Regions from separate parts of the Streptomyces sp. NPDC107522 genome, predicted to be linked through region 2. Evidence: riboswitches for the same ligand, from Rfam matches in the RefSeq annotation. Region 2 holds a riboswitch; the other holds the start of a gene.
What was found. Region 2 has a riboswitch for S-adenosylmethionine ahead of thrC (threonine synthase). Riboswitches for the same ligand answer to the same signal wherever they lie in the genome.
Positions count from the first base shown of each region.

Region 1 (15,214 bases), on a different contig from region 2:
CCCTGGAGAAGTACAGGGATCGCATTACCCGCCGGGGTCCAGGGGCGGAGCTCCTGGCGGGGTCGAAGGGGCAGAGCCCCTGGGATGGGACGGGCAGGGGCGGCGGGGGCGAAAAACCCCGCCGACCGGCACCCAACAACGGGTGCTCGACGAGCACCCGCCCCGCGCCGCATCCTGTCCCGGCCGAAGTGCTGCGCCGCAGGCTGGAGTTCCGCCATCGCGCAGCTGGAGCGGGCGGGCTGAGCCGGTGGGTCAGGCGAACTGAGCCTGTAGGTAGTCCCGCCACTGTGCCGTGAAGTCCTCCAGCGACGTACCCAGCACGTCCTTCAGCGCCCCCTCGACGGCCCCCGCCCGCCGCTCGTGCGCGCCCACGGCCCGGTAGAACTCGACGAGTCTGACCTCGCCCCAGCGTTCCGCGATCATCCGGCAGGCCATCCACCCGCTCTCGTAGGCCCGCGCCAGCTTGCCCGAGTCGCCGGTGAAGCCGAAGTCCGCGTCGGACGGGAGTGCCGGCGGCACCCGGCCCTCGGTCACCGCACGCCACAGTTCGGGCGCGGCCTGGGACGGGGAGCGGCCGCTGCCGAGATAGCCGACCCAGTCGGCGTAGCCCTCGGACAGCCACAGCGGGGTGGCGGCGGTGGTGTCGGCACGCGTGGCGACATGGGTGGCCTCGTGGGTGAGGACGACCTGTTTGCCGATGGCGCCGAGGACGCCGTACGCGTCGGGGTTGACGATGATCCGGTCGGCGGGCGCGTTCGCCGGGGCGCCGGTCTCGCCGGTGGTGACCGCGGCGATCCCGCGGTAGGAGGACGCGGGTGAGCCGAGGAGGCCCGCCATGCCGGCGAGTGACTTCGGTACGAGGACGACGACGTGCCGGGACCAGTCCGTGCCCCACGCCTGCGACACGGCCGGTACCGCGTCGTCCGCCAGCTCCGCGTACGACCGCAGCGCCGCGGCGGACTGCCCGACGCCCAGGACGAGGCTGTGCTCACCCCGTTCGACGCTCACCGCGCCCTGGTCCCACAGCTGCTGGGCGGAGCCCTTCGCGGGCCGCTCGGCCTCGACGTACCAGTGGCCCTCCATGTCCAGGCTCAGGCTCAGCGTGCGGCCGGCGGTGACGGGAGCCCGGTCGTAGCCCCGGACGCGGTAGCGCAGCTCGGCCTCGGCGGTCGCGGTGTCGCCGGTGCGGCGCAGGCCGGTCAGGCGGTACGACCAGTCGGCGAGGGGCAGCGCCCGCAGGTTGCCGAACCAGTCCCGCGCGCCCGTGTCCAGGAACGCCGCCTCGTCGCGGTCGAGTATCGCCGCGGACCGCCGGTCGAGGACGCGCTGCACCTCGGCCGTCGCGCTGTCGGTGCCGGGCCGCCCGCCGCAGCCCACGAGGGAGACGAGCAGCAGACACAGCGCAACGACCATGCGCGTTCCCGACGCCCGCCTTCGACCAGCCATTTCCCGATCGTACGGCGGGGAGCGCGCACGAGTCAGACCCGCGTACGGACCGGCATTCAGACGCACGGGAACGGAGCCCCACCCGACGGGGGAGCCGTTCGGGCCACACCGACCGCGGGAACCTGACCGCGTCAGACCCTGGTGACCGTCGCGCCCGGGATCATGCCGACCGGGTCGTAGCGCACGGGGGCGCCGGGGTAGGGCGCGTGGATGACCTGGCCGTTGCCGACGTACATGCCGACATGGCTGGCGTCGGAGCGGTAGGTGACCACGTCACCGGGCTGGGCCTCGGAGAGCGGGACCTGCCGGCCGGCGTACCGCTGGCCCTGCGAGGTGCGCGGCAGGGAGACGCCGGCCTGGGCGTACGACCACTGGATCAGGCCCGAACAGTCGAAGCCGTAGGGCCCGTTGGCGCCCCACACATACGGCCTGCCCAGCGCGGACTGGGCGGCGGCGACGGCGGCCGCCGCGCGGGCCGAGGAGGCGACGGCGTCGCCGAAGTCGGGCAGGACGTCGCGGCCGGAGCGGGAGGCGCGGTCGTAGGCGGCGCGGTCGCTCTCCGTGAGGGAGTTCAGGAGCCTGCGGGCCTGGGCGAGTTTGTGCTCGACGGTCCGCTTGTGGAGGGCGACGGCCCTGCGGCTCTTCTCCAGCTCGGTGAGCTTCTTGGCCGCCTCGGCGCGCTCCTGGGCGAGGACGCGCATGGCGTCCTGGAGGTCCTCCAGCTCCCCGGCCTGGTGGGCGCTGATCCGGGCGATCCGGGCGGCCTTGTCGAGGTAGTCGGCCGGGTCGTCGGAGAGCAGCAGGGCGAGGGAGGGGTCGATGCCGCCGGACCGGTACTGGGCACCGGCCAGCAGGCCGAGCGCGTCCCGCATGGAGTTGATGTCCTCCTGCTGCCGGGCGATCCGGTCCTGTGACCTGCGCACCTGCTCGCGGAGCTTGTCGGCCCGCTCGTCGGCCTTGTTGTAGGCCTCGGTGGCCTTCTCGGCCTCCTCGTAGAGGCGGTCCACCTTGGCCCGGGTGTCGTCGTGCGGTGCGGCCGTGGCCGGTACGACCCCGAGGGCCGTGGCGGCGGCTGACATGACACAGAGCGCTGCACCGGCGCCACGGTCGAACCCGGCTGGTGCAAGGCGGCGATGAGACCCCACGGGAAGCCGCTCTCCTTCCGCTGGCGGACAAGGACTCGTCCCCCGGCATCGAGGGAAACGCGGCAGACAGTAGCTCCGTGCCGGGGTGACGACCAACGACCGTCGCGGGCACACAAAGTGACGCCCCGCCTATGACGCAGGTCATGGGCGGGGCGTGGGGTCAGTCGGCGGTGCCGTAATTCCCTCGTTCGGGCGGCACGTTGTGTTGATCTTGGAGGCGTACGACCGGGGTCAGATGCGGACGCCGAACTGGAACGGCATGTTGTTGATCGACTCGTAGCGGACGACCGTGCCGGTGCGCGGGGCGTGCAGGATCTGGCCGTTGCCGGCGTAGAAGCCGACGTGGTGCAGGTCGCCGTAGAAGATGACCAGGTCGCCGACCTTGAGCTCGGACTGGCTGTAGATGCGCGTGCCGTAGCTGGCCTGGGCCTGCGAGGTGCGCGGTATGGAGACACCGGCCTGGGCGAAGGCCCAGGAGGTCAGGCCCGAGCAGTCGAAGGAGGACGGGCCGGAGGCGCCGTAGACGTAGGGCGAGCCGATCTTGCTCTGGGCGGCCTGGAAGGCGGCCATGGCGCGGCCGGAGCCGGGAGCGTCGTTGCCGAGGTCGACGCGCTCGGCGGAGGAACGGCTGGCGCGCTCCTCCTCGGCGGCCATGGCGGCCTTCTCCGCAGCCGTCAGGGTGTTGAGCAGCTTCTGCGCCTCGGCGAGCTTGGCCTGGACTTCGTTCTTCTTCTTGCCCAGTTGGTCGCGGGTGGAAGAGAGGTCCTTGAGCTTGTCGGCGGCCTCGGCGCGCTGCTGGGCGAGCTCGAGCTGCTTGTCCTGGATCTTCTTCAGCTGGTCGACCTGCTGGGCGCTCAGCTGGTCCATGGTGGACGCCTTGTCCAGGTAGTCGTCCGGGTCGGACGACAGGAACAGCTGGACGGAGGAGTCGATGCTGCCCGTGCGGTACTGGGCGGCGGCCGCGAGGCCCATCGCGTCGCGCAGCTCGTTGAGCTCTTCCTGGCCGCGGGCGACGTTGTCCTGGATGGTGGAGATCTCCTTCTGGAGCTTCCCCTGCTTCTCCTTGGCCCCGTTGTACTCCTCGGTGGCGTGCTCGGCCTGCTCGTAGAGCTTGTCGACCTTGGCCTTGACCTCGTCCTTGCTCGGCTTCTCGCTGGGGGCCGCGTTGGCGGCCTGCGAACTGATGGCCACGGCAGCAGCGGCAGCGGTGGTCAGCACGGTCACGCGTGCACGGCTCGGCTGCTTCGGTCGACGGTGGGACGCCACGGAGGTGAAACCCTTCTTGTGAGTGATCACCCGCTCGGAGGTTCGACGCCAGACCCTAGTGACCCTCTTGTGATCAGATCAAATCCTCACACGAAAAATCTCGTCACACCCATCATTCTTTACACACAACTCACATGCGGTGATGCGCGATTGACCCTACGTTGCGCGCCGGTCAGGTCAATTCGGGCATTAGCCCTGTACGTTGGCCTATTCAGGACAGCCGCTTGAGAAGCACCGCAGAAGCCACCGGACGCGCCCCCGCCCGAGCCACCCCGTCGGCCACCTCGCGGTCGGTGGAGGCGACGATGACCGGCCGGCCCGGCGGCTCGGCGCGCACCAGCTGGCGGATGAGTTCGTCGGCGGTCACGCCCGGCTTGGAGAACAGCACCCGCACCCCGCGCGGCGGCGCGAGCAGCACCGGCGCGGCCAGTTCGGCCCCGTCGAAGACACAGGTCACCTCGGCGCCGGTCTGCGCGGCGAGCTGGGAGAGCTGGCCGAGCAGTCGCAGGCGCTGCTTCTCCAGGGGCATCTGGGGATAGCCGGTCTTGGTGACGTTGTAGCCGTCGACGACCAGATGGGCCTGCGGCAGGGCGAGGAGCTGGTCGAGGATCGCGGGGTCGTTCTCGGACAGGGCCCGCGCGGCGATGTCCTTCGGGGTCATGCGGCCCGGTTCGACCGCGTCGACGGTCTCGGCGGGCCGTACGGAGACCGGCGGCAACGCCAGTTCGCGGCGCAGCCCTTGGGTGGCGTCCAGCAGGGTGTCCAGAAGCAGCCGTACGCGCATGTCCTCGACACTGCGCCCCTCGCGTGCTGCTCTGCGCGTGGCTTCGAGGGCGGCCTCGGCTTCTCCGAGCCGCGCCTTGAGTCGCCGGGTCTCGCTCTCGGCCGCGGAGAGCTGGGCTTGTCCCTCGGTGCGCACGGCCTCGATCTCGCCCTGGATCTTGCGCAGGGCGGCCTCGCCGCGCTTGACGTCACTGAGGGCGGAGCGCAGCTTTCGGTGAAGCGATTCGGCTTCCTTCTTGGCCGCGTCCAGTTCGGTGCGCAGCCGCTCGGTCTCGTGCCGGGTGTGCTCCCGGGCGTGGGCGAGCTCCTCGCGCAGCCGCTCCAGCTCGGCGCGGTTCTCCTCGTCGGCGCGCTCGGCGTCGGCCCGCTGGGCCTCCTCGCCGGCCGCCGTCACCAGCTTCACCCAGCCCGTGGGCCGCAGCACATAGGCCGCGGCCGCCACGTCGAGCGGGTCCGCGGCCGGAGGCGCCGAGCCGGAGTCGAGAGCGCCGGAGAGCTCCGGCTGGGTCTCTCTGAACTTCTCCCCGATGCGCTGCCGGAACAGCGGATCGGTCTCCAGCGCCGCCGCCATGGCGTTGCCGGCGAACTTGGCCCGGCGGTTCGGGGCGAACCGGGCGTACTGCCGTAGCTGCGCGGGCAGTTCGCCGACGGTCAGCCCGCCGAACCCGTCGGACACGATCTGTACGACCTTGCGCCGTACGGCATCGGGCAGCGGACGGTCGAGCACCTCAGCGGCGCCGTCGCCCGGCCCCCCGCCTTGTGTCTCCACCATCCGTCACACCCCAATGCCTGTGCGGGATCCCCGTGGGGATCACCTGTACGGCAGCCCGCTCCCGTCAGGAGCCGGCGCCCGGCCTGTCCACGAGTTCCACCTTGTCCACTGCGTTGCACCAGCGGCAGCGCACCGACTCGATCGTCTCACTGAGCACCTCGCGCTCCTCGACCTTGGGCTCACCGGCCAGATCGAGGTGGACGTACTCCACGACCTTGGACGAGCGCGTCACGTCGAAGCGCGTGAGGTTGCCGCAGAGGGTGCAGCGCCACCGCGTCGTGGCGGTCGGCAGGGGAACCGTCATCGTGACCGTGCTCTTTCCTTCTAGGCTTTCCATTGTCCGCGACGCCCCGGGGGCTCCCCGGTACGTGTGGCTCGTAACCCTACGGCCTGGCGGGTACTCGCCGCCTGTCCGTCTCGGGCGGCGAGGCGGTCTGTGCGCGTGCGTCCCGTTACGTCATGCTCTGTATTCATGATCGGCAACTGGAGCGTGGCGCATTTCGGGACCCGGTTCGGCAGAGCGGGCCGGTCGGCCCGGTCGGTCCTCCGGTCGCCGGCGCCGGTGACGTACGGGCTGATCGCCCTGTGCTGTCTGCTCTTCCTGACAGGACCGGCGGCGGGGCTCAATCCGGCGTACGGCTCCGGCGAGGCGCTGCTCGCCGCGCAGCGGGCCTACTTCCACCGTTGGGGTGTGGTCCCCGCGGAGCTCTTCGAGGGGGCGCCACGGGCCGTCCTCACCCCTGCCACGGCCCTCTTCGTGCACGGCAGCTGGGTGCACCTGCTCGGCAACATGCTCTTCCTCTACGTCTTCGGCGTGATGACCGAGGAACGGATGGGCCGCGTCCAGTTCACGCTCTTCTACCTGGGCTGCGGCTACCTGGCCCTGCTGGGCTACGCGGCCGCCAACGACGACTCCGGCCAGTCCCTGGTCGGCGCGTCCGGGGCGATCTCCGCGGTCCTGGGCGCGTTCCTGTTCCTCTTCCCCGGGGCGCGCGTCACAAGCCTGCTTCCGTTCCTGCTCTTCCTGCCGCTGCGCTTCCCCGCCTGGGTCGTGCTGCCCTTCTGGGTGGCCCTGCAGTGGGTGGCGGCGGGGCGGGCCGACCAGGGGCCGGGGGTGGCGTATCTGGCGCACCTGGTGGGGTTCGGGGTGGGCTTCGGCTACGCGTGGGTGAGGTTCGGCCCTACGACTAGAGTGAAGTCCGCCCCTGCTCCGGCCTCCGAGGGAGAGAACCAGCCGTGATCACCGCGATCGTCCTGATCAAGACCAGCGTGGACCGGATTCCCGAGATCGCGGAGCGGATCGCTTCGCTGGAGAGCGTCAGCGAGGTCTTCTCGGTCACCGGGACGTACGACCTGATCGCCATGGTGCGGGTGAAGCAGCACGAGGACCTCGCCGAGGTCATCCCCGGCCGGATCAGCAAGATCCCCGGCGTGGAGGCGACGGACACGCACGTGGCGTTCCGGACGTACTCGCAGCACGACCTGGAGGCGGCGTTCGCGATCGGGCTGGACAGCTGAGACTCCGCCACCGCTCAGGATGAAGAGTTCTTCATCCTGAGCTCATCCGCGTCGCCGGGCGCCGGGGGCAGGATCGGCCGCATGGTCTTCTCGCACCGGATGGCGGCCCTGGCCGCCGTCGTGGCGATTCCGCTGGGTATCGCCGCGACCAGCTTCGCCCTCACCGACAAACCCGAGTCGCCGCAGGTCCCGCCCAAGGTGGAGCTGAACAGCGGCTCCCCCACCCCGACGCCCACCCGGCCCGCACCGACGCCGAGCGACGAGGTCGTGTCCCGGCCCCCGGTGACCGACAGCCCCGCGAGTGACGACGATGACGACGCAGGCGACCGGGAGACCGGAGACGACGACCGCGGCGAGCCCGGGGACGACGGCTGATCCGATGCGCCGGCGGATCTCCGCCCGGGTCCGCATTCTGCTCTGGCTGCTGCTCGTGATGACCGTCGGCCTGCTGTCCGTGGCCGCCACCACCCGCTCGATCCTGCTGCGGGACGTCGACCACCGGATCAACGCCGTGCTCGCCCAGGAGGCCGGCGAGTTCGCCAACTTCCAGAAGCGGGGCGTCGATCCCGAGACCGGGCGCCCGTTCACCGACCCGTCCAGGCTGCTGAAGGAGTTCCTGGTACGGCAGTACGCCGACCCGGACGAGGAGTTGCTCGGCCTGGTCGGCCGGGCGGGCCACACCCCCGCGCAGTTCTTCCAGGAGCGCGACATCCCCGTCGCCCTGCCGCTGCACAGGGACGACGACGCGCTGCGCCGTATCTACGACTCACCCGACTCCACCGGCACGCTGCACCGGGCGTCGGGCGAGATCCGCTGGGCGAAGGTCGCCGTCGCCCGGGCCGGCGGCGAGACGGAGGCCGCGTTCGTCGTCGCCTTCCACCCGGGGCGGGAGCAGGCCGCGGTGAACGACCAGTTCCGCGTCCTGCTCGCCATCTCCGGAGTCGCCCTGCTGCTGATGACCGGCATCGGCTGGGTGGTCGCCGGGCGGATCCTCAAGCCCGTACGGCTGGTGCGCACCGCGGCCGCGCAGCTCACCGAGCAGGACCTCACCCGCCGTATCCCGGTGCACGGGCGCGACGACATCGCCGCGCTCGCGGAGACGTTCAACGCCATGCTCGACCGGCTGGAGCGCGCCTTCGCCGCCCAGCGCGAGTTCGTCGACGACGCGGGCCACGAACTGCGCACGCCGATCACCATCGTGCGCGGGCACCTGGAGCTCATGGGCGACGACCCCGCCGAGCGCGAGGAGACGATACGCCTGGTCACCGACGAGCTGGACCGGATGAGCCGCATCGTCGAGGACCTGCTGCTGCTCGCCAAGGCCGAGCGCCCCGACTTCGTCGCCCCGGAGCCGGTGCAACTCGCCGAGCTCACCGCCGACGTCTACGTCAAGGCCCGCACCCTCGGCGGGCGGGACTGGCAGCTCGCCGAGGTGGCCGACGTCGAGGCCGAGCTGGACCCGCAGCGGATCACCCAGGCGATGGTCCAGCTGGCGCAGAACGCCGTGCAGCACACCGCGCCGGGGCAGACCGTCCGGATCGGCTCCCGCGCCGACGGCCAGGGCGTCGAGCTGTACGTCGCCGACTCCGGGCCCGGAGTCCAGCCGCAGGACGCCGAGGTGATCTTCGAACGGTTCCGCCGCGGCACGGCCCGGCGCGGCGCCCACGGCTCGGGGGCCGGGCTCGGCCTGTCGATCGTCCGGGCGATCGCCGAGGCGCATGGCGGCCGGGTGCGGCTGCGCGCCACCGAGGGCGGCGGCGCCACCTTCGCACTGGTACTGGGAGAGGCACAGACGTGACCCGCATTCTCATCGTCGAGGACGAGGAGCGCATCGCCTCCTTCGTCGAGAAGGGCCTGCGCGCCAACGGCTTCACCACGACCGTCGTCGGCGACGGCGAGGCCGCTCACGAGTACGCGCTGACCGGCAGTTTCGATCTGGTTGTCCTGGACATCGGGCTGCCCGGCCGCGACGGCTTCACGGTCCTGCGGGAACTGCGGGAGGCACGGGTGACGGTCCCGGTGATCGTGCTGACCGCGCGGGACTCCGTACGGGACACGGTGGCCGGTCTGGAGGGCGGCGCCGACGACTGGATGACCAAGCCCTTCCGCTTCGAGGAACTGCTCGCGCGGGTGCGCCTGCGGTTGCGTACGGCGGCCCGGGCGCCCGAGGTGACGGTGCTGCGGTCCGGCTCGCTCACCCTCGACCTGCGCACCCGGCGGGCGCGCGCCGGGGAGCGGACCGTGGACCTGACGGCACGTGAGTTCGTACTCCTGGAGCTGTTCCTGAGGCATCCGGGGCAGGTACTGTCCCGCGAGCAGATCCTGTCGCACGTGTGGGGCTACGACTTCGATCCCGGATCGAACATCGTGGACGTGTACGTACGGGCGCTGCGCAAGAAGCTGGGCGCCGAGCAGCTGGAGACGGTACGGGGCATGGGGTACCGGCTCCCCGCGTGAAGTTCTCTTCATGTGCGGCTCATCGACCGCTCACCGCCCGGGTGAACCCTCGATGACGTGACCCTGAACCTCCGTCTGAGCGCGGCGCTCTGTGTGGCGCTCTCCCTGTGCGCACTGCTCGCGGTGCCCGGCAACTTCCCCGGCCTCGGCGCCGACGCCCGCCTCACCCTCGCCGTGTTCGCCCTGGCGACCTGCGCCTGGATCGCCACGCCGGTCGACGACACGTACATCGCGCTGGGCGCCGGACTCGCACTGACGGTGACCGGGGTGATCAGCAGCGACACCCTCTTCGGCACCCTGGGCGACTCCACGGTGTGGCTGCTGATCTGCGCCTTCGTGCTGGCGGCGGCGGTGACCCGGACCGGGCTCGCGGGGCGGGCGGCGGCGTTCCTGGTCGGCGGGGCACGCACCGTACGGCAGCTCGTGCACCTGACCACCGCCGCCCTGGTCGTCACGGCGTTCGCGGTGCCGGCCACCTCGGGGCGGGCCGCCCTCGCGCTGCCGGTGTTCCTCGCGCTCGCCAAGGCGCTGGCCGGCCGCAGGCGGCTGGTCGTGATGCTGGCACTGCTGTTCCCGACCGTGATCCTGCTGTCGGCGGTGGCGACACTGATCGGGGCGGGCGCGCATCTGATCACCGTGTCGGTGCTGTGGCAGGCCACCGGTGACCGGATCGGCTTCACCGAGTGGCTGCTGCTCGGCCTGCCCCTGGCCGTGGCGTCGTCCCATCTGGCCGCCGAGGCGGTCCTCCTGACGGCCACTCGGCGCGCGGACCGAAAGGGTGCCGTGCGCATCACCCCCGAGCAGATCCAGGAGCACAGCGACCATCCGGTCACCGGCTCCTGGACGCAGGCCGAGAAACGCTGCGCCCTACTGCTCGGCACGGTCGTCCTGCTGTGGTGCAGCGAGCCGCTGCACCGGGTACCGCCCGCGGTCGTGGCGCTGATCGGCGCGGTGGTGGCCGCCTCGCCGGCCCTCGGCACCGTGCGTCTGAAGGACGCGCTGAAGACGGTCCCCTGGTCGCTGCTGCTGTTCATGGCCGCGACGATGGCGATGGGCGTCGCGCTCGCCGACTCCGGGGCCGCGAAGTGGCTGGTCGACGGGCTGCCCGGTGGAGTCGGCCCGGTGTTGTTCCTGATCGCCGTGATCGCGGTCAGCACGGCGGCCCACCTCGTCCTCCAGTCCCGCTCGGCCCGCTCCTCGGTCCTGGTCCCGCTGGTCGTCGCGGCCGCCGTGGGCTCCGGGGTCAACCCGGTCGCCGCCGCACTCGCGTCCACCGCGGCGGCCGGTTTCTGCCACACCCTCCCGGCCTCGGCGAAGCCGGTCACCCTCTTCTCCGACATCCCGGGGACGCCCACCTACACCCCGCGCGACCTACTGCGCCTGTCCGCCGTCCTGGCCCCGCTGACGGCCGCCCTCGTCCTGCTGTTCGCCGTGGCGGTGTGGCCGCTGCTCGGCGTGCCCGTGACGCGATGAGAGGGCCGCGATGGGTCGTCGGTTGTCTGCTGCGCCGTCGTGGCTGGTCGCGCAGTTCCCCGCGCCCCTCAAGAGGGCGTTGCCGCCGTACGCATCCGATCTGCTTAGGAGACCTCCGATGCTGACCCGAGTCGTCGTAGCCCCCAGCGGCTTCAAGGAGTCCCTGTCCGCCCAGGCCGCCGCCGACGCCATCGCGGACGGCGTCCGCCGGGTCCTGCCGGACGCCGTGCTCGACCTGATCCCCCTGGTGGACGGCGGCGAGGGCACGGCCACCGCACTGGCCGCCGCTACCGGCGGACGGCTCGTCGCACTGCCCGCCACGGGCCCGGTCGGCGAGCCGGTCGGCACGCACTTCGCACTGCTGGGCGCCGGAGACACCGCAGTCGTGGAGATGGCCGCGGTCGCGGGCCTCTCCCTCGTCCCACGCGCCCTGCGCGACCCGGGCGCCACGACGACGTACGGCGTCGGCGAACTGATCCGCGCCGCGCTCGACACGGGCGTACGGCGGATCCTGATCGGCTGCGGCGACTCGGGTACGTCCGACGGCGGCGCTGGCGCGCTCCAGGCCCTCGGCGCCCGGCTGCTGGACGCCGACGGCTTCGAACTCCCTCGCGGGGGACGTGAGTTGACGCGACTTGCGCGGATCGACCCCGCCGGCCTGGACCCGCGCCTGCGGGACGTGGAGCTGCTCGTCGCCTGCAACCCGTACAACGTGCTGTGCGGCGAGCGCGGCGTGGCCCGCGTCTTCGGCCCGCAGAAGGGGGCGACGCCCGCGCAGGTGGAGGAGCTGTCGGCGGGGCTGGAGAACTGGGCGCGCGTCCTCACCTGCGATCTGGGGATCGTGGACACGGACTTGTACGCCGGCCCCGGCACCGGCGCCTCCGGCGGCCTGGGCGCGGGCCTCGCCGCGCTGGGCGCCCGACTGCTCCCGCGCTTCGACGTGCTCCTGGACCACCTCGACCTGGACGCCCGCCTCGCGCGCGCCGACCTGGTCGTCACCGCCGAGGGCGCCCTGGACCACCAGACGCCCCGCGGCAAGGTCCCGGCCGAAGTGGCCCGCCGGGCCAAGCTGTACGGCCGCCCGGTGCTCGTGCTGGCGGGCACGCTCGGCGAGGGCGCGCACGACGTGCCGGGCGTGGACGCGTTCAGCGGGATCCTGCCGGCGCCGATGGCCCTGGCGGAGGCCCTCGTCCGGGCCTCCGAACTCCTCACGGACGCCACCGAACGCGCCCTGCGGATGATCCTGCTGGGCGCCCGGCTACCGGTTCACGCCGACGTGTCCGGAACGCAACGCCCGTCCTCCGTACGGTAGTTCCACTTCGCCCCGTCGGTCACGAGCTCCTTCACGGCGTTCACGAACCGCTCCACGTGCTCGTCCGGCGTACCGGCCCCGAAGCTCACCCGGATCGCGTTGAGGGACTTCTCGCCGGGCGCCGCCTCCGGAGCACCGCACTCGCCCTGCGTCTGCGGGTCGCTGCCCAGCAGCGTCCGGACCAGCGGGTGGGCGCAGAACAGGCCGTCGCGCACCCCGATGCCGTACTCGGCGGAGAGGGCGGCGGCGAAGTGGGAGCTGTTCCAGCCGTCGACGACGAAGGAGATCACGCCGACGCGGGGGGCGTCGTCGCCGAAGAGGGAGAGGATCCGGACCTCGGGCACCTCGGCGAGCCCTGCCCGCACCTTCTCGATCAGGTACTGCTCGCGGGCGACGAGCTGGTCGAAGCCCGCCTCGGTGAGGGCCTTGCAGGCGGAGGCGATGGAGTAGGCGCCGATGACGTTCGGGGAGCCGGCCTCGTGGCGGGCGGCGCTCTCGTGCCACTCCACGTCCACTCCCCCGTCCTCGCGCCGGGCGACCTTGCGGCTCGCGCCGCCGCCCGCGAGGTACGGCTCGGCCTCGCTCAGCCAGTCGGCGCGGCCGGCCAGGACGCCGGAGCCGAAGGGGGCGTACAGCTTGTGGCCGGAGAAGGCGACCCAGTCGACGTCGAGGTCACGGACGCTCACCGGGTGATGCGGGGCCAGCTGGGCGGCGTCCAGGACGATCCGGGCGCCGTGCGCGTGGGCGGCGGCCGCGAGCTCGCGTACGGGCCACAGCTCGCCGGTGACGTTCGAGGCGCCGGTGACGCAGACCAGGGCCGGGCCGTAAGGGTCGCGGTCGGCGAGGGCGCGCTCGAGGGTCTCGACGGCCTGGCGCGGGGTGCGGGGCGCGTTGAGGTAGGTTACGCGGGCGTCGCGCCAAGGCAGCAGGGAGGCGTGGTGCTCGGTCTCGAAGACGAAGACCTGGCAGTCGGCCGGGAGGGCGGCGGCGAGGAGGTTGAGCGAGTCGGTGGTGGAGCGGGTGAAGACCACCTGGTCCGTGTCCCGGCAGTCGAGGAACTCGGCGACCGTCCTGCGGGCGTTCTCGAACAGGTCGGTGGAGAGCTGCGAGAGGTAGCCGGCGCCGCGGTGGACGCTGCCGTAGTACGGAGCGTAGGCGGCCACGTCGTCCCAGACGCGCTGGAGGGCGGGCGCGCTGGCGGCGTAGTCGAGCGCGGCGTAGGTGACCTCGCCGCCGGTGACGAGCGGGACGGTGACATCCCGGCCCAGAACGGGCAGCGGGGAGCAAACGGACTGGGCGGCGGCAGCGGTGGCGACAGACATGGCGAACTCCCGTGAGGGGCATGCGAGTTGAAGGCATGCAGAGAAGAGAAAAAGGGTGCGCGGAGGCGGGGCTCGGCGGCCCTATCGCATTCGCTTGCTCACGGAAGACTCCCTCGAACGACCAGGACCCCTGGCTTCGAGAGGGGCCCGCGCTTGCCGTAGACCTCGCTGCCTACGGCCTGGTCTTCACCCGGGGCACCCCGCCACGGACGGAGGGTTGCCGGACAGTCGGCCGGGGCCTCATGACTGTCACTCATGACCTGGTCAAGAACGTACGTGAAGTGATCGCGGTCCCGCAACCCGTGTCCGAATTACGGGACCGCCCTTCCGCGCTATGCGTTGCTGGCCGCCACCCAGCGGTCGAGGGTCCGCTTGGCCGCCCCGGAGTCGATCGACTCCGCCGCCTTCGCCATCCCGGCCCGGATCTGCTCGGTGAGCGAGGCGTCCGTCGGGTTCAACGCCACCAGCGCGGCAGCCGAGTTCAGCAGTACGGCGTCCCGGACGGGCCCCGTCTCGCCGTTCAGCAGGCGCAGCGCCACGTCGGCGTTGTACGAGGCGTCAGCGCCCCGCAGCGCCTCCACCGGCACCAGCTCGATGCCGACGTCCCGCGGGTCGAAGGCCTCCTCGGTCACCTTGCCGTCGCGCACCACCCACACCCGGGACGTGGACGTCGTCGTGAGCTCGTCGAGGCCGTCGTCACCGCGGAACACCAGCGAGGAGTTGCCGCGCTCGGCGAAGACGCCCGCGACGATCGGCGCCATGAGCGGGTCCGCCACGCCGACCGCCTGGGCCTTCACCTTCGCCGGGTTGGTCAGCGGACCGAGGACGTTGAAGGTGGTCCTGATGCCCAACTGGCCTCGCGCGGCCGCCACATGGCGCAGTGACGGATGGAACTTCACCGCGAAACAGAAGGTGATCCCGGCCTCCTCCGCGACCTCCGCCACCCGCTGCGGCGTCAGCTCAAGATTGACGCCGAGCTTCTCCAGCACATCCGAGGCGCCCGATGCCGAGGACGCCGCCCGGTTCCCGTGCTTGACGACCTTGGCACCCGTGCCGGCGATGACGATCGACGACATCGTGGAGATGTTCACCGTCTTCGCGCCGTCGCCGCCCGTACCGACGATGTCGACGGTCGGGCCCGACACCTCGATCACGTTCGCGTGCTCGTACATCGTCCGGACGAGACCCGCGATCTCCTCGACGGTCTCTCCCTTGGCCCGCAGCGCCACCACGAAGCCGGCGATCTGCGCGTCCGTCGCCTCGCCGCGCATGATCAGGTCCATCGCCCACGCGGTGTCGTCGGCGGTCAGGTTCCGGCCGTCCAGCAGGCCGTTCAGCAGCAGGGGCCAGGAACGGCCCGCCGCGGTGTCGCCTCCAGCGGGGGTCACAGCGCTCATAAGCCGCTCCTGGGTCAGGCGTCCCGCACTACGGGACGAGAATCTCAACGAGGTCCACCCTATCCAGCCACGGGGCATGAAGAAGGGCCCCGTCCGGTCTTCGGACGGGGCCCTTCAACGTGGCGTGGCTGAACGGTCCTGGCAGGGTCGCGGTTCCCCGCGCCCCTTTTAGGGGCGCGGGGAACTGCGCGACCAGCCTCGACGGAGCCGCAGACGACAACCGACACAACGCGGCACTACCAAACGCGGCGCTACCAGCGGAGCGTCAGTGGTGGCCGTGGCCGCTCGTGATCTCCTTGTACTCCTCGACGGTCGGCTTGGGA
Region 1 is NZ_JBVKAU010000008.1:346,467-361,680, forward strand. Features, by position in the region: gene ACZ7L6_RS26780 (hypothetical protein) at 253-1,446, opposite strand; gene ACZ7L6_RS26785 (C40 family peptidase) at 1,578-2,591, opposite strand; gene ACZ7L6_RS26790 (C40 family peptidase) at 2,823-3,857, opposite strand; gene ACZ7L6_RS26795 (NYN domain-containing protein) at 4,069-5,412, opposite strand; gene ACZ7L6_RS26800 (hypothetical protein) at 5,477-5,716, opposite strand; gene ACZ7L6_RS26805 (rhomboid family intramembrane serine protease) at 5,885-6,652, shown strand; gene ACZ7L6_RS26810 (Lrp/AsnC family transcriptional regulator) at 6,649-6,930, shown strand; gene ACZ7L6_RS26815 (small secreted hydrophilic protein) at 7,012-7,305, shown strand; gene ACZ7L6_RS26820 (sensor histidine kinase) at 7,241-8,728, shown strand; gene ACZ7L6_RS26825 (response regulator transcription factor) at 8,725-9,387, shown strand; gene ACZ7L6_RS26830 (SLC13 family permease) at 9,445-10,860, shown strand; gene ACZ7L6_RS26835 (glycerate kinase) at 10,979-12,172, shown strand; gene ACZ7L6_RS26840 (aminotransferase class V-fold PLP-dependent enzyme) at 12,127-13,494, opposite strand; SAM riboswitch class IV at 13,639-13,755, opposite strand; gene trpD (anthranilate phosphoribosyltransferase) at 13,827-14,891, opposite strand; gene qcrB (cytochrome bc1 complex cytochrome b subunit) at 15,157-15,214, opposite strand, start outside.
Region 1: it holds a riboswitch for S-adenosylmethionine, as region 2 does, so the genes downstream of both, ACZ7L6_RS26840 (aminotransferase class V-fold PLP-dependent enzyme) here and thrC (threonine synthase) in region 2, are expected to answer to the same signal.

Region 2 (14,673 bases):
AGCGCGTGCAGCTGGTCGAGGAACCACTGGGCCGGTGGGAGTGCGGTCGCGGAGGCGGACAGTCGCTTCGAGCGTTCCGCGCGCTCCTCCGGTCCCACGGACAACGCCTCGTGCAGCGCCCGCGCCGTGCCGATCACGTCGTACGGGTTCACGGCGATCGCGTCCTCGCCCAGTTCCTCGAACGCCCCGGCCTCCCGCGACAGCACCAGCACGCAGCCCTCGTCGGAGAGGACCGGCACCTCCTTGGCGACGAGGTTCATGCCGTCCCGGATGGGGTTGACGAGGGCCACGTCCGCCAGGCGGTACGCGGCCAGCGAGCGGGCGAAGTCGTCCTTGACGTGGAGGACCACCGGGGTCCAACCCGGCGTTCCGTACCGGGAGTTGATCTCCTCCGCCACCCTCTGGACCTCGGCCGTGTAGTCGCGGTACACCGCGAGGTCCTGGCGCGAGGGGTACGCGAACGCCACGTGCACCACCCGCTCGCGCCACTCGGGGTGGTCGTCGAGCAGCTGCCGATAGGCCAGCAGGCCGCGCACGATGTTCTTGGACAGCTCGGTCCGGTCGACCCGCACGATCGTCTTGCGGGCGCTTCCGTCCGGCGCCTCGCCGATCTCGTCCCGAAGCGCTGTCATCCGCTCGGCCACGTCCGGCTGATGAGCACGCGCCCGCAGGAAATCCGCGTCCGCGCCCAGCCCGTGCACCCCGACCCGGGTCCCGCCGAGCCCCCCGGCGAACTCGGCACAGCACGCCTCGAACGCGTTCGCCCACCGTCGCGTGAGGAACCCCAGCCGGTCCGCGCCGAGCATCCCGCGCAGCACCTGCCCGGCGACGTCGTCGGGCAGCATCCGGAAGTACTCCGGCGGCGCCCACGGCGTGTGCGAGAAGTGGCCGATGCGCAGGTCGGGGCGGAGTTCGCGCAGCATTCCGGGTACGAGGGTCAGGTGGTAGTCCTGCACCAGGACCGCCGCTCCCGGCGCCGCCTGCCCGGCCAGTGCCTCCGCGAAGGCGCGGTTGTACGTCTCGTACGACGCCCACCGGCGCCGGAACTCAGCGTCGAAGACCGGCTCCAGCGGTGTCTGGTAGAGCATGTGGTGGACGAACCAGAGGACCGAGTTCGCGATGCCGTTGTACGCGTCCGCGTGCACGTCTGCCGGGATGTCCAGCATCAGCACGCCGTCCTCGCCGACCCCGCGCCGCACCGCCTCGCGGTCACCGTCGGACAGCGCCGAGCACACCCACAGGGCGCCGGCGTCCGGCCCGATCGCCGACAGCCCGGAGACGACTCCGCCGCCGCCCCTCTTGGAGTGCAGCGAGCCGTCGTCGCGCACTTCGTACGAGACCGGGCCGCGGTTCGACGCGACCAGCACCTTGGCCGCACCCTGCGCATCCTGCGTGGTAGCCATACGCCTCAACCTAGCCCGGCCCCGAAACGCTCAAACGTGCGGTTCCGCTCAGTGGCGGGTTCCGTATACGGCCGGGACGCAGCCCGCACCGGCCGTCATACGGTCGGCGTAACCGGCCTGTACGTCCTGTGCCGGACGTCACGCGACCTTCCGCGTCGCGTACTCCGCGATCTCCACCATCGGCGGCCGCTCCTCCGTGTCCACGGAGTACGTGCGCGGCTCGAACCCGTCCTCGCCCCGCTCGAACTGGGTGAGGGAGGGACGGATGAGGTGGCCGCGGGCCAGTCGCAGCTGGGCCGTGCGGTAGATCGCGGCGGACATCCGGCCGAGGGCCTGCCCGTCCTGGTGGCGGTGCTTGCGGACACCCACGTCCACCTGCGCCAGGGCGTCCAGGCCCACCAGGTGCAGGGCGTCGACCAGCATGCCCAGCTCGACGCCGTATCCGACGGGGAACGGGAGCTGTTCCAGCAGGGAGCGGCGGGCCGCGTACTCGCCGCCGAGCGGCTGCACGAATCCGGCCAGCTGCGGCCAGTGCATGTTCAGCAGCGGGCGGGCCATGAGTTCCGTGACCCGGCCGCCCTGGCCGGCCGCCCCGCCGAGCGGACGGTCGTACATGCCCTTGACCAGGTCGACCTCGGGGTCGGTGAGCAGCGGGCCGACGATGCCGGAGACGAAGTCGGAGGAGAACTCCTTCAGGTCGGCGTCGATGAAACAGACGATGTCCCCGCTCGTGACGAGCAGCGAGCGCCACAGGACCTCACCCTTGCCGGGCACGGCCGGGATGCGCGGGAGGATCTCGTCCCGGTGCACCACGGTCGCGCCCGCGGCGGCGGCCACCTCGGAGGTGCGGTCGGTGGATCCCGAGTCGACGACGACGATCTCGTCGACCAGCGGGACCTGCTGCATGAGGTCGTGACGGATGACCGCGACGATGTCGCCGACCGTCTCCTCCTCGTTGAGCGCGGGCAGTACGACGGAGACCGACTGACCCGTACGCTGCTTGGCGGCCAGGAGCTGGTGCAGTGGGCGATCGGTCACGGACCAGGAGCGGGTGCTCAGCCAGCGCTCGACTTCTTCCAGCACAGTCTGTGGCTCCTCACTGTTCGTGATCACATCTGCTGACCGTGTGATCCATCTCGCGGTTCGGACGACTATCTCAACTGTCCTGGCCTTCGGTTACAGTCTTGAACAACGCGGATGACCATCGCATGTCCGGGGTCAACCGCTGTTAACAACCGCATACAGCTCATCCAGAGGGGCAGAGGGAAACGGCCCGATGAAGCCCCGGCAACCCTCCAGTCGGCTCTCGTAGCGATCACCGCATCACCGTCGATCGGCTCCGCGAGGCTCCCGGCTAGGGAAGGTGCCAAATCCGTCTCACGGCGAGATGCGTCGTGAGGAAGATGAGGAGAAAGGGCCTCGCCTCACATGGCTGTGCAGACTGTTGCAAGCACCACCGATTCCACCGTAGACCTCGGTCCCGCCGCGGCGCTGTCCTGCCGCGAGTGCGGTCACCGCGTCCCGCTCGGCCCGGTCTTCGCGTGCGAGGAGTGTTTCGGCCCGCTGGAGATCGCGTACGACTTCTCGGCCTACGACACCGAGGAGCTCCGCAAGCAGATCGAGGCGGGACCCGCGAACATCTGGCGTTACGCCCCCCTGCTGCCCGTCCCCGCGGACGTGGCGGACAAGCCGAACCTCAACCCCGGCTGGACCAAGCTCGTCAAGGCCGACAACCTCGCGCGCGAGCTCGGCGTCACCGGCGGTTTGTATGTGAAGGACGACTCCGGTAACCCGACGCACTCCTTCAAGGACCGGGTGGTGGCCCAGGCGCTGGAGGCGGCGCGCGCCTTCGGCTTCACGACCCTCTCGTGCTCCTCGACCGGCAACCTCGCCGGTGCGGTGGGCGCCGCGGCGGCCCGCGCGGGCTTCCGGTCCTGCGTGTTCATCCCGCACGACCTGGAGCAGGGCAAGGTCGTCATGGCCGCGGTCTACGGCGGCGAGCTCGTCGGCATCGAGGGCAACTACGACGACGTGAACCGCTTCTGCTCCGAGCTGATCGGCGACCCGGCCGGCGAGGGCTGGGGCTTCGTCAACGTCAACCTGCGGCCGTACTACGCGGAGGGTTCGAAGACCCTGGCGTACGAGATCTGCGAGCAGCTCGGCTGGCAGCTCCCCGACCAACTGGTCGTCCCGATCGCCTCCGGCTCCCAGCTCACGAAGATCGACAAGGGTCTGCAGGAGCTGATCAAGCTCGGGCTCGTCGAGGACAAGCCGTACAAGATCTTCGGCGCGCAGGCCGAGGGCTGCTCGCCGGTGTCCACCGCCTTCAAGGCGGGGCACGACGTCGTCCGCCCGCAGAAGCCGAACACCATCGCCAAGTCGCTGGCCATCGGCAACCCGGCCGACGGGCCGTACGTCCTGGACATCGCGCGCCGCACGGGTGGGTTCGTGGAGGACGTGACGGACGAGCAGGTCGTCGACGCGATCAAGGTCCTTGCCAGGACCGAGGGCATCTTCGCGGAGACCGCCGGTGGGGTGACGGTGGGCGTGACGAAGAAGCTGATCGAGAACGGGGTTCTGGACCCGAGCCTGACCACGGTCGTGCTCAACACCGGCGATGGACTCAAGACGCTGGATGCGGTGGCCGGTACGGGGCTTACTGCGACCATTCGTCCCAACCTGGACTCGTTCCGCGAGGCGGGTCTCGTCTGACGGGCCTGTCCCATTGATTTCGTCTGCGGGCCGTGGGGGGCTGGTCGCGCAGTTCCCCGCGCCCCTGAGGGCGATTAGCTGACCGGAGGTCACACGTGAGCGTCAACGTCCGCATCCCCACCATCCTGCGCACCTACACGGGTGGCCAGGCCGAAGTGAGCGCCGAAGGCGCCACCCTCGCCGAGGTCATCGCCGACCTGGAGAAGAACCACACGGGTATCGCCGCCCGGGTTCTCGACGACCAGGGCAAGCTGCGTCGGTTCGTCAACGTGTACGTCAATGACGACGACGTCCGTTTCGAGCAGGGGCTGGAGACGGCGACGCCGGACGGTGCGGGTGTCTCCATCATTCCGGCCGTCGCCGGCGGCTGACCGAATGACCGATCATTACCATCGGTAACTCGCGTTACTGAGAGTTCATCGAATTGCCCCCTCCGTGAGAGAAGCGGAGGGGGCAATTCTGTGTGGTTGAGCGAGGTACAGTTGGGGAACATGCCGCCGATCCGCGGGTCGGCAGCCCTTCATTTCTGCCGTATGCCCGACAAGAAGTAGCCAAAGTGTGCGGGTTTTTTGCGGCTTTTGTTCCCTTTGCCGGGTCCGACTTGACCTGAAGTCAGGGGAATTGTCCCCACATTCCCGACCGGTCGTGCCCGGATTTCTCGTCCGATTGACCTGTTGCAGACGGCAGTTGGGCAGATACATTCAGCCGCGGTCGACGCGTTCCGGCGCACGCCCCCGACCGATGGGGGGTGAGGTCTGACCCGGATCCGCGAAGTGTGGATCTGTGCAAGGGCCAGTAATAGGGGAGTTAGGCATGGCTCAGGGCACCGTCAAGTGGTTCAACGCGGAGAAGGGGTACGGCTTCATCGCGGTCGACGGTGGTGCGGATGTTTTCGTCCACTACAGCGCGATCCAGATGGACGGGTACCGCACCCTGGAGGAAGGTCAGCGGGTCGATTTTGAGATCTCGCAGGGCCAGAAGGGGCCGCAGGCGGACATGGTCCGTCTGGCGACCAGCTGAAGCACGCGTCGACTCAACTCAGCGACGTTCTTCTTCGAAGGGCTCGCACCTTCCGGGGTGCGGGCCCTTCGCCATGTCCGGGGCCCCTTCGGTGGTCGTTCGGGACCTGTTCGGAGCCTGTTCGCCGGAGGCTGACCGCCCCGCCCGATCCCCGAGAGCCGCTTGCGCCCGCCCGTCGCCCGACCGCCACCCCTCGACGAGCGCCCGCTTCGCGAGCGCGCCTTGCACTCTCCTGGGTCGAGTGCTAATCATTGGCGTTAGCACTCTGAAGGTGAGAGTGACAATGAAGGACCGGGTCGGTGAGGCCCGCAGGCCAGGTGGGGCAAGGAACCACGAGGCATGCGTGCCGTCCGTCGCGGGCGCGGGCGCGGTCCGAAGGAATCACCCCCAGTCCTGGAGGGACCACTTCACATGGCCAAGATCATCGCGTTCGACGAGGAGGCGCGGCGCGGCCTCGAGCGCGGCATGAACCAGCTCGCGGACGCCGTCAAGGTGACGCTCGGCCCCAAGGGTCGCAACGTCGTCCTCGAGAAGAAGTGGGGCGCCCCCACGATCACCAACGACGGTGTCTCCATCGCCAAGGAGATCGAGCTCGAGGACCCGTACGAGAAGATCGGCGCCGAGCTGGTCAAGGAAGTCGCCAAGAAGACGGACGACGTCGCCGGTGACGGTACGACCACCGCGACCGTTCTCGCCCAGGCCCTGGTCAAGGAGGGCCTGCGCAACGTAGCCGCCGGCGCCAACCCGATGGCCCTGAAGCGCGGTATCGAGAAGGCCGTCGAGGCCGTCTCCGCCGCCCTGCTGGAGCAGGCGAAGGACGTCGAGACCAAGGAGCAGATCGCCTCCACGGCCTCCATCTCCGCCGCCGACACCCAGATCGGTGAGCTCATCGCCGAGGCCATGGACAAGGTCGGCAAGGAAGGCGTCATCACCGTCGAGGAGTCCCAGACCTTCGGTCTGGAGCTGGAGCTCACCGAGGGTATGCGCTTCGACAAGGGCTACATCTCGGCGTACTTCGCCACCGACATGGAGCGTATGGAGGCCGTCCTCGACGACCCGTACATCCTGATCGCCAACTCCAAGATCTCCTCGGTCAAGGACCTGCTCCCGCTGCTGGAGAAGGTCATGCAGTCGGGCAAGCCGCTGCTGATCATCGCCGAGGACGTCGAGGGCGAGGCCCTGTCGACCCTGGTCGTCAACAAGATCCGCGGCACCTTCAAGTCCGTCGCGGTCAAGGCCCCGGGCTTCGGCGACCGCCGCAAGGCGATGCTGAACGACATCGCCATCCTCACCGGTGGCGAGGTCATCTCCGAGGAGGTCGGTCTCAAGCTCGAGAACACCTCCCTGGACCTCCTGGGCAAGGCCCGCAAGGTCGTCATCACCAAGGACGAGACCACCATCGTCGACGGTGCCGGCTCCTCCGAGCAGGTCGCGGGCCGTGTGAACCAGATCCGCGCCGAGATCGAGAACAGCGACTCGGACTACGACCGCGAGAAGCTGCAGGAGCGCCTGGCGAAGCTCGCCGGCGGTGTCGCGGTCATCAAGGCCGGTGCCGCCACCGAGGTGGAGCTCAAGGAGCGCAAGCACCGCATCGAGGACGCCGTCCGCAACGCGAAGGCCGCCGTCGAGGAGGGCATCGTCGCCGGTGGTGGCGTGGCCCTCATCCAGGCCACCGCTGTCTTCGAGAAGCTGGAGCTCGAGGGTGACGAGGCGACCGGCGCCCAGGCCGTGAAGCTCGCGCTCGAGGCCCCGCTGAAGCAGATCGCCGTCAACGCCGGCCTCGAGGGCGGCGTCGTGGTGGAGAAGGTCCGCAACCTCACCCCGGGTCACGGCCTGAACGCCGCGACCGGCGAGTACGTCGACCTGGTCGCCGAGGGCATCATCGACCCGGCGAAGGTGACGCGTTCCGCGCTGCAGAACGCCGCGTCGATCGCCGCGCTGTTCCTCACCACCGAGGCCGTCATCGCCGACAAGCCGGAGAAGGCCGCCGCGCCCGCCGGTGGCGGCATGCCGGGCGGTGACATGGACTTCTGATCGGCCTGACGGTTGATCAACGTCCTTACCGAGGGCGGCACTTCCTGCGCACGCAGGGGGTGCCGCCCTCGGGCGTTTCAGCAGGGGGCGTAGTGCGACCCGACCGCGGGCTGCCCTGTGTAGTTCGGCCCGGCGGCCGGATCGGCACCGAGATACCGGAACGGGAGCGTCACCTCGCGCCCGCCGTCCAGGGTGAGCCGGTGGTGCCGGGCGCTGTACCGGAACCCGGCCGCGCGCAGGGCCGCGACCGCCGCCCGCCCCGCCGCCGACCCGTCGGGCCCGCGCACCGACTCCGGGTCGAAGTGCGCGGCCAGCAGTCCGTCGGGGCCGAGCCAGGTGGCGGCGCGGGTCAGAAGCCCGAGCTGGTCGCCGACGTAGTGCAGACCGTGCACGCAGGTGATCAGGTCGTAGGTCCGGGTCGGCGCCCAGGAGGACACGGAGGTCACGATCTCCTCCACGGTGGGCGGGGCCGGGGTGGGGGCGAGCGGGCCGACCAGGTCGACGCCGGTGAGTACCGCGTCACCGGGCAGGGCCGAGGCGGCCTCGCGCAGGGCGCGGCCTTCCCCGCTGCACAGGTCCAGCCAGGACGGGGCGGCGGGGCGGGCGGCGAGCCGGGCGAGGGCGTCGAAGCCCAGTTCACGGGCGTAACTGTTCACTCCGGCGAGACCGCGCTCGCGGTTCATCGTGTTGTTGGCGACCACGGAGGATCGTTCCAGCTCGCTCGCGGAGACCAGCGGGGACTGCGGCATAGGGGCATTCTCGGGGGCGGGGCGGAGCGGGGGAGTGGCCCGGCTCACAGTCGGGATCCGCGGGGTGCGGAATGTGGGGCAGCGCATAGTCGGTTGCTTAAGTAGCTGCAACAATGCGTGCGCACATACCGTCCGGTTTCCAGTCGCCGGCCGACCCAGCCACTCCCGAGGAGCCCCTGCGTGACCGTCACCGAGACCTCCGCCTCCCGTGCGGCCCAGATCCTGTCCCGGCCGACCGTGATCAACGGCCTGACCGTCCCCAACCGCATCGTGATGGCGCCGATGACGCGCATGTTCTCCCCGGGCGGCGTCCCCGGCGAGGACGTGCTGTCGTACTACTCCCGCCGGGCCGCCGCGGGCGTCGGCCTGATCGTCACCGAGGGCACCTACGTCGGCCACGATTCCGCCGGGCAGAGCAGCCGGGTCCCGCGGTTCCACGGTGAGGAGCAGCTGGCGGGCTGGGCGAAGGTCGCCGAGGCCGTGCACGCGGCGGGCGGCACGATCGTGCCGCAGCTGTGGCACATCGGCATGGTGCGCAAGGAGGGCCAGTCGCCCTACCCCGAGGCCCCCGCCGTCGGCCCCTCCGGCCTTCGTATCGGCGAGGACGAGGTCACCGGCAAGGAGATGACCCAGCGCGACCTGGACGACGTCATCGCCGCGTTCGCGCAGGCCGCGGCGGACGCCGAGCGCATCGGCTTCGACGGTGTCGAACTGCACGGCGCCCACGGCTACCTCATCGACCAGTTCCTGTGGGCGGGCACCAACCGCCGCACCGACGCGTACGGCGGTGACCCGGTCGCCCGTACGAAGTTCGCGGCGGAGATCGTGGCCGCCGTACGCGAGAAGGTCTCGCCCGACTTCCCCGTCATCTTCCGCTACTCGCAGTGGAAGCAGGAGGCCTACGACGCCCGGCTCGCCGAGACCCCGGAGGAGCTGGAGGCCATCCTGACCCCGCTCGCCGCGGCCGGCGTCGACGCCTTCCACGCCTCCACCCGCCGCTACTGGCTCCCGGAGTTCGACGGCTCCGACCTCAACCTGGCCGGCTGGACGAAGAAGATCACCGGCAAGCCCACCATCACCGTCGGCTCGGTCGGCCTCGACGGCGACTTCATCGGCGCCTTCATGGGCGAGGGCTCCACGGTCAAGGGCATCGACGACCTCCTGGACCGCCTCGAAGCCGAGGAGTTCGACTTCGTCGCCGTCGGCCGGGCGCTGCTCCAGGACCCGGAGTGGGCGGCGAAGGTCCTGGCCGGCCGCTTCGACGAGCTGGCGCCGTACGACGCGGCCTCGCTGAAGACCCTGAGCTGAGCCCCAACTCGCGGCTAGTGTCGGAGAGATGAGAATCCTTCATCTCTCCGACACTCATCTCGAACGCACCGACACACCCAACAAGTACGGCGTCAACGCCACCGATTCGCTGCGGCTGATGCTCGCCGAACTGCGCCATCTCCGGGACGTGGACGCGGTCGTCGTCACCGGGGACCTCGCCGACGACGGAGCCGTGGAGGCGTACACGGCCGTACGGGATCTGGTGGGCGAGTTCGCCCGGCGGCTCGGGGCACCGGTGTTCTGCACGACCGGCAACCACGACGAGCGGGACGCCTTCGGCAAGGTGCTGGGCAGCGGGCACCCCGAGCCGGAGGTGGTGCTGGAGTCCGAGGCGTCGGAGCGGGCCGCGGTGAGCACGGTCGGGGGCCTGCGGTTGGTGACGCTGGACTCGCTGGTGCCGGGGAAGGTGTACGGCGAGCTGAGCGCGCGCCAACTGGAGTGGCTGAAGGGTGTGTTGAGCACCCCGGCCGAGCGCGGGACCGTCCTCGCCTTCCATCACCCGCCGATCAGCCTCGACATCTCGGCGACCCAGCCGTTCTTCGGATTGCGGAACCCGGGCGAGCTGGCGGAGGTGATCCGGGGCAGTGACGTACGGGTCGTGCTGACCGGGCACTACCACCTCCAGCTCTGCGGGCTGCTGGAGTCGGTGCCGGTGTGGGTAACGCCGGGCGTGGTCAACCGCATCGACCTGACGGCCGCGCCCGGAACGGAGCGAGCCGTGCGCGGGGCGTCGGCCTCGCTGGTGGAGCTGGACGGGGCGGCGGGGCCGATGTTCCACACCTTCCATGCGCGCGACCCCCGGGCCCACGAGACGGTGTACGAGCTGGACGAGCAGCGGGTGCGGTCGTTCGTGGAACGGGAGGCCTGAACGGAACAGGAGGGGCGAAACCCTCTCGGTTGAGTAAGTCAATCACCTGACTTAAAGTTGCCTCGGTCAATTAGGTGTCATTCCCGCGCGTATGCCGACGGAGGCCGACCCATGTCCGACGCACCGACCCGTACCGCCGAGCCGGACGGAGGCTCCGCCCCGCCGAGCTCGAACGCCGTGGTGGCGGTGCTGGCCTTCGCCGGGATCGTCGTCTCGCTGATGCAGACCCTGGTCATCCCGATCGTCCCGGAGCTGCCCAGGCTGCTCGACGCCCCCGCGTCGGACACCGCCTGGGCGGTCACGGCGACGCTGCTCGCGGCGGCCGTGGCCACGCCGGTGATGGGGCGGCTCGGCGACATGTACGGCAAGCGGCGGATGCTGCTGGTCAGCGTCGTGCTGCTGGTGAGCGGCTCCGTGGTCTGCGCCCTGAGCGAGTCGCTGGTCCCGATGATCCTCGGGCGGGTCCTCCAGGGCCTGGCCTCCGGTGTGATCCCGCTCGGCATCAGCATCATGCGCGACGAACTCCCCGCCGAGCGTCTCGGCTCCGCCACCGCCCTGATGAGCGCCTCCCTCGGCATCGGCGGCGCGCTCGGTCTGCCCGCCGCCGCCCTGATCGCCGACAACTTCGACTGGCACGTCCTGTTCTGGACGTCGGCCGGGATGGGCGTCGTGGCGCTGGTGTGCGTGCTGCTGTCGGTGCCCGAGTCCAAGGTGCGCACGGGCGGCCGCTTCGACCTGGTCGGCGGCATCGGCATGGCGGCCGGGCTGGTCTGTCTGCTCCTCGCCATCTCCAAGGGCGCCGACTGGGGCTGGGGCAGCGGGACGACGCTCGGTCTGTTCGCGGCGGCCGTGGTCCTCCTGGCGGCGTGGGGCTGGTGGGAGCTGCGCACCGAGCAGCCGCTGGTCGACCTCCGTACGACGGCCCGCCGTCAGGTACTGGTCACCAACCTGGCCTCGATCGCCGTGGGCTTCGCGATGTTCGCGATGAGCCTGGTCATCCCGCAGATCCTCCAGCTCCCCGCGCAGACGGGCTACGGCCTCGGCAAGTCGATGCTGGTGGCGGGCCTGTGCATGGCGCCGTCGGGCTTGGTGATGATGGCGACGGCCCCGCTCTCGGCCGCCCTCTCCCGGACCAAGGGCCCGAAGGTCACCCTCATGGCCGGTGTCCTCATCGTGGCCGCCGGCTACAGCCTCAACATCGTCCTGATGTCGGAGGTCTGGCACTTCATCCTGGTGGCCTGCGTCATCGGCGCCGGCGTCGGCTTCGGGTACGGCTCGATGCCCGCGCTCATCATGAGCGCCGTGCCCGCCTCGGAGACGGCCGCCGCGAACAGCCTCAACACGCTGATGCGGTCCCTCGGTACGTCCACGGCGAGTGCGGTCGCGGGCGTGATCCTCGCCCAGATGACGACCAACCTCGGCGGGTACGCCCTCCCGTCCGAGAACGCCTTCAAGGTGGTCCTGGCGGTGGGCGCCGGGGCGGCGCTGCTGGCGTTCGTGGTGGCGTCGTTCATTCCGCGGCAGGGGATGACTGCCGCCGGGGCGCCGGTGGCGGAGGGCACTGCGGAGAAAGCGGCGGCGGCGACGTCGTAGCTACAGATTCCCCATCGGCTCGATGTCGACCTTCACCGGCGTACCCCAGACGCGCAGCACCTCGTAGTCCGTGAACTCGTGCACGAGCCGGTAGGCCATGGCGGGGCGCGGGCCGCGGCGCTGGGCGGCGAGATACAGCTCGGCCTCCCGGCGGTCGCGGCGCGGGGTGCCGCAGAGCTGCCACTCCTGGCCGTTCCACAGCTCCGGCAGCCAGCGCTGCTGGGGCTGGGGGCGGTCGCCGCGGACGCCGTAGCGGGAGGGGGCGGGGTGCTCGGGGGAGCGGGGGACCGCGGGGCCGGTGCCGTTGAACTCGGAGCGGCGGGCGGCTCGGCGGCGGGTCTCGCAGAGCAGGCAGAGGTCGGGGGCCGCGGGGTCGACCGGGCCGGCGGGGTGCTCCGGGCAGCGGGTGGTGCGGGCGGCGGTGCTGACGCTCTCGTCGAGGAGATCGAGGGCGCGGCGCAGGTCCGCCTTGACCTCGTGCAGCCTGGCATCCGGGGTGTCGGCGGTGAGGGCCTCGCCGTGCTCGCCGAGGAGGCGGAGGGCTCGGCCCAGAGCCGTCAGTTGTGCGTGGTTCATGGATGCCAGTCTGCCGGGTCTGCGGAGGGTCAGCCCATGGTCTTGGCGCCGTCCAGGGACTCGCGGATGATGTCGGCGTGACCGGCGTGCTGCGCGGTCTCGGCGATCACGTGCAGCAGGACCCTGCGGGCCGACCACCGGGCACCGGGCTCGTTCCACGGGGCCTTGGGCAGCGGGTGCGACGCGTTGAGGTCGGACAGGCTGTTGACCAACTCGTCGGTGCGGCGGGCCACTTCGGCGTAGTCGGCCAGGATGCCTTCCAGGGTCTCGCCGGGCAGCATCCGGAACTCGTCGGCGCGCTTGGCGAAGTCGGCCTCGGTCATGGCGGTGAAGTCGGGCATGGCCGACGGGCCCTGCTGGATGAAGTCCGCCCAGTGCCGCTCCACCGACGCGACATGTTTGACCAGGCCACCCAGGCACAGCTCGCTGGCGGTGGTCCGCTGCCCGGCCTGCTCGTCGGTGAGGTCGCGGGTGGTGAAGCGCAGGAAGTGCCGGTGCTTGGCCAGCGCTTGGAGCAGGTCGGCGCGCTCGTCGGTGGCGGCGGGGGTGGCGGTGGTGGTGTTCGTGGTGTCCTGCATGGTCTCGTCCCCTCCAGGGGTTTCCGGAGTCCAGGGCTTCCTGCTCCCTCGGTCGAGACCACGTTAGGAGTTATTGAGGTCAGTTTCTGTCCTCAATGGGAAAGCTTCGTCAGAGCGACTCGGAGGCGCGGTTCAGGCGGTCGTACTGGTCCCGGCTGAGGTGTACGGCGTCCGCCGCGACGTTCTCCTCCAGGTGCGGGGTGCTCGTCGTCCCCGGGATGGGGAGGATCACCGGGGAGTGGGCGAGGAGCCAGGCGAGGACCACCTGGGTCGGTGTGGCGTCGACCTCCTTGGCCACGGCGGCGATCTCGGCCCTCGCCCCCGAGGTCCCCGCTGCCACGGGCCGCCACGGCAGGAACGCGATGCCCGCCGCCTCGCAGGCCTTCAGTACGGGTTCGTGCTCGCGGTCGAGGAGGTTGTAGCGGTTCTGGACGCTCGCGATGTCCACGACGGCGCGCGCTTCGGCGAGTTCGGCGACCGTCACCTCCGACAGTCCGATCCGGCCCACCTTGCCCTCGTCGCGCAGGTCGCCCAGGGCGCCGAGCTGGTCGGCGAGCGGTACGCCCGGGTCGAGGCGGTGGAGTTGGAGCAGTTCGATGCGGTCGAGCCGGAGGCGGCGCAGGGCCTCGTCCACCTGGGCGCGCAGATCGGCCGGCTCGCCCGCGTGCCGCCAGCCCTCACCGGTGGTGGTGCGGCGGATGCCGACCTTGGTCGCGATCACGAGCCCTTCCGGATACGGGTGCAGGGCCTCGGCCAGGAGATCCTCGTTCGCGCCCCAGCCGTACATGTGCGCCGTGTCGATCAGCGTGACACCCAGCTCCACGGCACGCCGGGCGACCGCGAGGCAGGCCGGACGGGTCTCGGCGGAATCGGGCCGCAGGTGCATCGCCCCGAACCCGAGCCGTCGTACGTCCAGGTCGCCGCCGATAAGAAACGTCGTCGTAGCCGTCATGCGCCCACGCTAACAACGGAGTTGACTCAGCTCCCCGCTGTTTTCAGCGCCGCCCGCAGATGACCGCCCGCCCTGGACAGCAGCCCGTCGGCGGTGGGCCCGTCCACGCCGGCCAGCAGGATCAGGATCGCCGTCTTCACCTCGCCGCCCGCCTCGGTCAGCGCCCGCTCGATGTCCGCGTCGGCCGCGCCCGTGGCCAGGGCGACGATACGGCGGGAGCGGGCCCGCAGCTTGTCGTTGGAGGCGCGCACGTCGACCATCAGGTTTCCGTACGTCTTGCCGAGCCGGATCATCGTGATCGTCGAGAGCATGTTGAGGACCAGCTTCTGGGCCGTGCCGGCCTTGAGGCGGGTCGAGCCGGTCAGCAGCTCCGGACCCACGACGATCTCGATGCCGTGCTCGGCCGCCGCGGCGAGGGCGCTGCCGGGATTGCAGGACAGCCCGATCGTCAACGCGCCCCGCGCCCTCGCATGGTGGACCGCGCCGATCGCGTACGGCGTCCGCCCGGAGGCGGAGATGCCGACGACCGTGTCGGCCGGGGTGAGCGCCAGGGCGTCGAGGTCGGCCCGGGCCAGTTCCGCGGAGTCCTCGGCGCCCTCGATCGAGGTGACCATCGCTTCCGGACCGCCCGCGATGATCCCGACGACCTGGCCCGGCTCGGTGCTGAAGGTGGGCGGGCACTCGGAGGCGTCGAGCACACCCAGGCGGCCGGCGGTGCCGGCACCGGCGTAGACGAGACGGCCGCCGCGGGCCATGCGCTCCGCGATGGCGTCGATGGCGGCGGAGATCTCCGGCAGCCGCGAGGCGACGGCACCCGGCACGGAGGCGTCCTCAGCGTTCATGAGCCGGGCGATGTCGA
Region 2 is NZ_JBVKAU010000006.1:152,223-166,895, forward strand. Features, by position in the region: gene ACZ7L6_RS20995 (alpha,alpha-trehalose-phosphate synthase (UDP-forming)) at 1-1,403, opposite strand, end outside; gene ACZ7L6_RS21000 (glucosyl-3-phosphoglycerate synthase) at 1,542-2,486, opposite strand; SAM riboswitch class I at 2,647-2,813, shown strand; gene thrC (threonine synthase) at 2,832-4,115, shown strand; gene ACZ7L6_RS21010 (MoaD/ThiS family protein) at 4,211-4,486, shown strand; gene ACZ7L6_RS21015 (cold-shock protein) at 4,929-5,135, shown strand; gene groL (chaperonin GroEL) at 5,547-7,169, shown strand; gene ACZ7L6_RS21025 (class I SAM-dependent methyltransferase) at 7,247-7,918, opposite strand; gene ACZ7L6_RS21030 (NADH:flavin oxidoreductase) at 8,099-9,226, shown strand; gene ACZ7L6_RS21035 (metallophosphoesterase family protein) at 9,255-10,115, shown strand; gene ACZ7L6_RS21040 (MFS transporter) at 10,227-11,708, shown strand; gene ACZ7L6_RS21045 (hypothetical protein) at 11,709-12,284, opposite strand; gene ACZ7L6_RS21050 (DinB family protein) at 12,314-12,862, opposite strand; gene ACZ7L6_RS21055 (aldo/keto reductase) at 12,972-13,814, opposite strand; gene murQ (N-acetylmuramic acid 6-phosphate etherase) at 13,841-14,673, opposite strand, start outside.